Regions from separate parts of the Streptococcus sp. XMC genome, predicted to be linked through region 2. Evidence: predicted binding sites of a transcription regulator. Region 2 holds the regulator's gene; the other holds the start of a gene.
What was found. Region 2 encodes NrdR, which represses ribonucleotide reductase genes. Its sites were predicted from a motif close to ACACNATATATNGTGT; they were not measured.

Region 1: nrdH (glutaredoxin-like protein NrdH) is a predicted target of NrdR. The motif match lies at 2,088-2,103, and genes of this name have one in related genera.

The regions. Positions count from the first base shown of each region.
Region 1 covers NZ_JAJTNQ010000001.1:1,012,377-1,015,802, reverse strand. Annotated here, with positions in the region: gene nrdE (class 1b ribonucleoside-diphosphate reductase subunit alpha) at 1-1,621, opposite strand, end outside; gene nrdH (glutaredoxin-like protein NrdH) at 1,753-1,971, opposite strand; gene LXO72_RS04765 (phosphocarrier protein HPr) at 2,402-2,665, shown strand; gene ptsP (phosphoenolpyruvate--protein phosphotransferase) at 2,668-3,426, shown strand, end outside.
Region 2 covers NZ_JAJTNQ010000001.1:145,842-149,267, forward strand. Annotated here, with positions in the region: gene LXO72_RS00645 (PTS transporter subunit IIBC) at 1-309, shown strand, start outside; gene LXO72_RS00650 (endonuclease/exonuclease/phosphatase family protein) at 373-1,188, shown strand; gene nrdR (transcriptional regulator NrdR) at 1,302-1,775, shown strand; gene LXO72_RS00660 (DnaD domain protein) at 1,776-2,948, shown strand; gene dnaI (primosomal protein DnaI) at 2,949-3,426, shown strand, end outside.

The DNA of each region.
Region 1 (3,426 bases), 870 kb from region 2:
CTGATTTTGGAACAAACTCTCCAGTCGTGTACTTATCAAAGTAGCTACCGTTGGCATAGTCTGATTTTTCAAAGTTGTGGAAGGTAACGCCCCGTTCACGCGCGATGTTATTTGATTCCACGAGGGTCCAGTAGTTCATAAGCATGAAGTAGATGCTAGTGAACTCAACAGACTCAGGTGATCCGTACTCGATCAATTGTTGGGCAAGATAGCTATGAAGTCCCATAGCACCAAGACCAAAGGTATGCGCTCGGCTATTTCCATGGTCGATCGTAGGAACAGCTACGATGTGAGAACTATCAGTAACGAAGGTCAAGGCACGTACCATAGCACGAATAGAACGACCAAAGTCAGGCGAGGTCATCATGTTGACCACGTTGGTTGAACCAAGATTACATGAGACGTCGGTTCCCATTTTAATGAACTCTTGAGCATCGTTGATCAAGCTTGGTTCTTGAACCTGGAGGATCTCTGAACACAAGTTACTCATGATGATTTTGCCATCAACTGGGTTGGCGCGGTTAGCAGTATCAATATTGACTACATATGGGTAACCAGATTCTTGTTGCAATTTAGAAATTTCTGTTTCCAAATCACGGGCTTTAATTTTTGTCTTACGGATGTTTGGATTAGCGACCAACTCATCATATTTTTCAGTGATGTCGATGTAGTTGAATGGCACTCCGTATTCACGCTCTACAGAATATGGACTGAAGAGGTACATTTCTTCATTTTTACGTGCCAATTCGTAGAATTTATCAGGTACCACAACACCAAGTGATAGAGTTTTCACACGAACTTTTTCATCGGCATTTTCTTTCTTAGTAGAAAGGAAGGCGATAATGTCTGGGTGGAAGACGTTGAGGTAAACAACCCCAGCCCCTTGACGTTGACCCAATTGGTTTGAGTAAGAGAAGCTATCTTCAAAGAGTTTCATAACAGGAACGACCCCAGAAGCAGCTCCTTCATAACCCTTGATCGGTGCTCCAGCTTCACGAAGGTTGCTGAGAGAGATTCCAACCCCACCACCGATACGTGACAGTTGAAGGGCAGAGTTGATAGAGCGTCCAATCGCATTCATATCATCTGTTACTTGGATCAAGAAACAGGAAACCAATTCTCCACGGCGGGCACGTCCAGCATTTAAGAAAGAAGGAGTAGCTGGTTGGTAGCGTTGGTGGATGATTTCGTTTGCGATGTCTTTGGCAATGTCTTCATTTCCATCTGCAAAATAGAGAGCATTGAAGAAGACGCGGTCTTCCATGCTTTCGAGATAGTATTCTCCATCATTTGTTTTAAGCGCATACTGGTTATAGAATTTATAGGCAGCCATGAAGGACTTGAATTGGAAGTTTTGGTCTTTGATAAATTGATAAAGTTCTTCCAAGAATTCTGGACGATATTTCTTGATAAAAGCTGTTTCGATATAGTTGTGTTCAATAAGGTAGTTGATTTTATCCGTTATTGAATCAAAGGCCATAGTATTTGGCGCAACATTTTCTTTAAAGAAAGCATCCAAGGCTTCTTTGTCTTTATGAAGCATGATTTGACCGTTTACTGGACGGTTGATTTCATTATTAAGACGGAAGTAGGTTACGTCTTCAAGTGATTTTAATCCCATAATGTTCCTTTTTCTAATTCAAAAACAAAGGGGAGGCAAGCTCCCCTGTACAAGTAAAAGGGCCAGGGAACACAGTAGTCAAGGACTACAGTCATCCATTCCCTAGACCAATCAAATCCTGTTTGATAATGTTAAGATAATTTCTTGAGCTTAGCTGGTTGGAAGCCAGAGAAGACTTCATCTGCCGTTTGGATAACTGGCGCAGCATTGAAACCAAGGTTCTTCACATGGTCTACAAACTCAGGTTGCTCATCTAGATTAATTTCACGGTATTCAACGTGATTGGTATCTAAAAAACGTTTGGTCATTTTACATTGAACGCAATTATTTTTTGAATAAATTGTCACCATAATGTGATCTAACTCCTCTAAATTCATAAATCTGTATCTAGTATAAACAAAAGGTTTTTCCTTGTCAAGAGTTTTAACTAAATATTGTGCACATAAATTAACTATACCGGAAGATACCACAATATGTAGTATTGTAAGAATTAGTGAAAATTGAGGAAAACGTGATAAAATATAGGTTTTTTAAGTCAAAGGAATTCCTATCTTTTTCCTAAAATTCTATATACTGTGTCCGTGAAAGCAATTCTATTTATTTAATAGAAGAAAGTAAAAAAAGAAGATCAAAAGAAGAGAAAAATTGAGTGCTTCCTGTAAGTATTTTCAGTAAGTGTGTGATAAAAATCTTGAAAAATAATGAAGAAGATGATATAATAGCAAATTGTAAGGGTTATCACAGATAACTCAAAACTAATTTTAAAAGGAGAGTCAAACTATGGCTTCTAAAGATTTCCACATCGTGGCAGAAACAGGTATCCACGCACGTCCAGCAACTTTGTTGGTTCAAACTGCTAGCAAATTTGCTTCAGATATTACTCTTGAATACAAAGGTAAATCAGTTAACTTGAAATCAATCATGGGTGTTATGAGCCTTGGTGTTGGTCAAGGAGCTGACGTTGTAATCTCAGCTGAAGGAGCTGACGCTGATGATGCTCTTGCAGCAATCGCTGAAACAATGGAAAAAGAAGGATTGGCATAAACATGACAGAAATGCTTAAAGGAATTGCAGCATCTGATGGTGTTGCCGTTGCTAAGGCATATCTACTTGTTCAACCCGACTTGTCATTTGAAACAATCTCAGTTGAAGATACAAATGCAGAAGAAGCTCGTTTGGATGCAGCTCTTGAAGCTTCACAAAACGAGCTTTCTCTTATTCGGGAGAATGCAGTAGCGAGCCTTGGTGAGGAAGCAGCACAAGTATTTGATGCTCACATGATGGTTCTTTCTGACCCTGAAATGGTTGGTCAGATCAAGGAAACAATTCGCACGAAGAAGGTGAATGCTGAGGCTGGTTTAAAAGAAGTTACAGACATGTTTATCACCATCTTTGAAGGAATGGAAGATAACCCATACATGCAAGAACGTGCAGCAGATATTCGCGACGTGACCAAACGTGTTCTTGCAAACTTGCTTGGTAAGAAATTGCCAAACCCTGCAACCATCAATGAAGAAGCAATCGTGGTTGCGCATGACTTGACTCCATCCGATACCGCTCAATTGAACAAACAGTTCGTTAAAGCCTTTGTTACAAACATTGGTGGACGTACAAGTCACTCAGCTATCATGGCGCGTACACTTGAAATCGCAGCTGTTCTTGGTACAAACAACATTACAGATCTTGTAAAAGATGGTGATGTTTTGGCCGTATCTGGAATCACTGGTGAAGTGGTAATCAACCCAAGTGAAGAACGAATTGCAGCCTTTAAAGCAGCTGGTGAAGCTTACGCGAAACAAAAAGCT
Region 2 (3,426 bases):
GTGACAAGCGTCTTCCCTACCAAACATGCCCTTGGTTTGGTAACAGAATCTGGTCTTGAAGTTCTCGTTCATATCGGTCTTGATACTGTAAGTTTGGAAGGAAAACCTTTCACAGTGAAGGTAGAAGAAGGCCAAACAGTTGCAGCGGGAGATTTATTGGTGGAAGCAGATTTGGATGCTATTCGTGAAGCTGGACGTGCAACGTCAACAGTTGTAGTCTTCACAAATGCTGCAGCTATTAAATCTGTCACTCTTACACAAACTGGTCAACTACCAGCAGATGCAGTGGTTGCCAAGGTTGAATTATAATCTATGAGAGTCATTCCTTGTATCCATCGGATACAGGGAATTCTCTATTAGGAGAGTAGGATCATGAAATTTTTAACTTTAAACACTCATAGTTGGATGGAAGAAAATCCCCAACAAAAATTTGAGGACTTAGTAACAGACATTCTTGAAAAGCAATACGATCTGATTTGTTTCCAAGAAATCAATCAGGCCATCGAAAGTCCAGTTGTTCCAGTTAATGACTTGTATCATCCGACTCCTTCTGCGGAGCCGATCCATCAGGATCACTATGTTCGTTGTTTAGTTGAAAAATTAGAAGAAGAAGGATTGAGCTATCACTGGACCTGGGCTTACAACCATATCGGCTATGACCGTTATCATGAAGGTGTAGCAGTTCTATCACGTACCCCAATCCAGGCAAGCGAACTCTTGGTTTCAGATGTGAATGATCCAACAGATTATCATACACGACGGATTGCCATTGCAGAAACCCAAGTTGATGGGAAAGAAATTGCGGTTGCCAGTGTCCACCTTTCCTGGTGGGATAAAGGTTTCCAACAAGAGTGGACACGTTTAGAAGAGCGCTTTAGCCAATTGCAAAAACCCTTGATTTTAGCAGGAGATTTTAATAATCCAGCTGGTCAAGAGGGGTATGAGGCCATTTTAGCGAGTCCGCTAGCTCTTCAAGATAGCTTTATTGAAGCCCGTCAGACCAAGGGGACTTACACAGTAGGTCCTGGAATTGATGGATGGGATGATAATCAGGTACCTTTGCGGATTGATTATGTTTTCACTTCAAAAGAATGGGTTATCGAACGACTAGAAGTTGTGTTTGATGGTTCCAACCAACCTCTCATCAGCGACCATTATGGTTTGTCAGCTGACTTGTATTTACCATAAGATTCAAATCCCTATGCCTTTAGGAGGCTAGGGATTTTCTTTGTTTCGCTTGCTTTCACTTTAGCCCTAAATATGATAGAATAAAGTATTAAGAAACGATAAGGAGGGTGTCCATGCGGTGTCCAAAATGTGGCGGAAACAAGTCTAGTGTTGTAGATAGTCGCCAGGCAGAAGATGGGAAAACGATTCGTAGAAGAAGAGAATGTGATGAATGTCATCATCGCTTCACCACTTATGAACGAGTAGAAGAGCGGACTCTTGTTGTGGTGAAAAAAGATGGCACCCGGGAACAGTTTTCTAGAGATAAAATATTTAATGGGATTATTCGATCTGCTCAGAAACGTCCAGTTTCCAGTGACGAAATTGAGGAAATTGTGGGGCGCATCGAACAAAAGATTCGAAGCCAGAGTGAAAATGAGATCCAGAGTGACTACATCGGATCACTGGTCATGGACGAGTTAGCAGAGTTGGACGAAATTACCTATGTCCGCTTTGCGAGTGTTTATCGTAGTTTCAAGGATGTTGGTGAATTGGAAAGTCTCTTAAAACAGATTACCAAAGGAACGAAGAAGAAAAAGGAAAAATAGATGAAGCCCAATACTTCATTTTCTTTCTTGCAGAATAATTATTTGGCGCCTACAGGAGCCTCCTTTACGCATCTGTATGGACCAATATTAGGTGTTCAAGCAAGTCAATTATATACTTTTCTGCTGAGTCTCTATGATCAGGGGAAAGAAAAACGGCTGATTGCTGTCATTTTAAATCATCTGGATCTAGGTTTCGCTCATTTTCTCGAAAGTCTAGACCGCTTGATTGCCATGAATTTATTAGAGGTTTATGAAACAGAAGAAGGACTTCAGTTCCGATTTGTGCCTCCGCTAGAAGCAGATCAATTTTTTGCCAATGTTGCTTATCAGAAATTGCTGGAGAAAAAAATAGGAGAAGCGGCAGTTCGTGACTTGCTTCCTGAAAAACCAGAGGGCGAAAAACGGAAGGTGAACTTTGCCTCTGTCTTTGGGATTAATGGAGTTTCGACCCCTCAGAGGAAAACATCTTCCTTCAGTTTGGAGCACTTTAAACAATTAATGGCGAGGGATGGCCTTCGTTTTGAAAACGAACAAGAGGATCTCTTGGTTCTTTATGCCATTACCGAGGAGAAGAATTGGACTTGGTATGAGACCTATCTCTTGGCCAAGGAGACAGCGGCCAACTTGATCATTTCGACCAAGCGGATGAGACAGAAACTAACCCAACAACCACAGGAAAACGGCAAGGATGAGTTCACTCCGCAGGAAAGAGCCATTATCCGGGAAGCTAAAAATAAGACCAGTCTCCAATTTTTAGCAGGAATTAAAAAAGCGCGTAAGGCTGTCGTGACCCAATCTGAGCGTAAGGTGATTTCTGATTTGGCCCAGTTAGGCCTATTAGATGAAGTCATAAACGTGATTTTGTTGTTGACCTTTAATAAGGTTGCTTCTGCCAATCTCAATGAAAAATATGCCTTAAAAGTTGGGAATGATTTTGCGTATGAGGGAATTAAAACGGCTGAAGAGGCTGTCCTGAAGATCCGCCAGCGCCAAGACTCCCATACACAAAAAGCAAAAGAGAAAGCAACTAAGAGTGGACAAGCGACTGGAAAAACCAATGTTCCTAAGTGGAGTCAGCCTAACTATACCAATCAGACCAGCCAGGAAGAACAGGCTGATCTGGAACAACAAAAACGGGCCTTGCTCGAGAAATTAAATCAAGGAGGGGAGTAAATGGAGAGCGTAGGGAAAACCATGTCCCAGATGAATCGATCACAGCAGTTCAATTATGAAGAATTGGTAGCTCAAATTCTCGCCGAACCTGAGATTGCAAACTTTATTCAAAAGGAAGCCTTGTCGGAAGCAGAAATTCGTCGCAGCATTTCCAAATTTAACCAATACATCAGTGAACGGAATCGTTTTGTCCTCGGGGATGCAGATTATATTGCAAGAGGGTATAAGCCTGTATTGGTCATGAATGAGGGCTATGCGGATGTTTCCTATGAAGAGACACCTGAGTTGATCGAGGCACAAAAACAAGCTGCTATCAATAAACGCTTGCAGCTAATCAACTTGCCAAGCACCTTGAAGGAGGCTTCCTTAGCGAAAGTCGACTTGGATGATCGTGGACGTTTTGGAGCCTTTGAAGAGTTGGCCAATTTTGTTGCTTCCTATCCTCAAGCCCGTAAAGGAATTTTTCTATACGGAGATT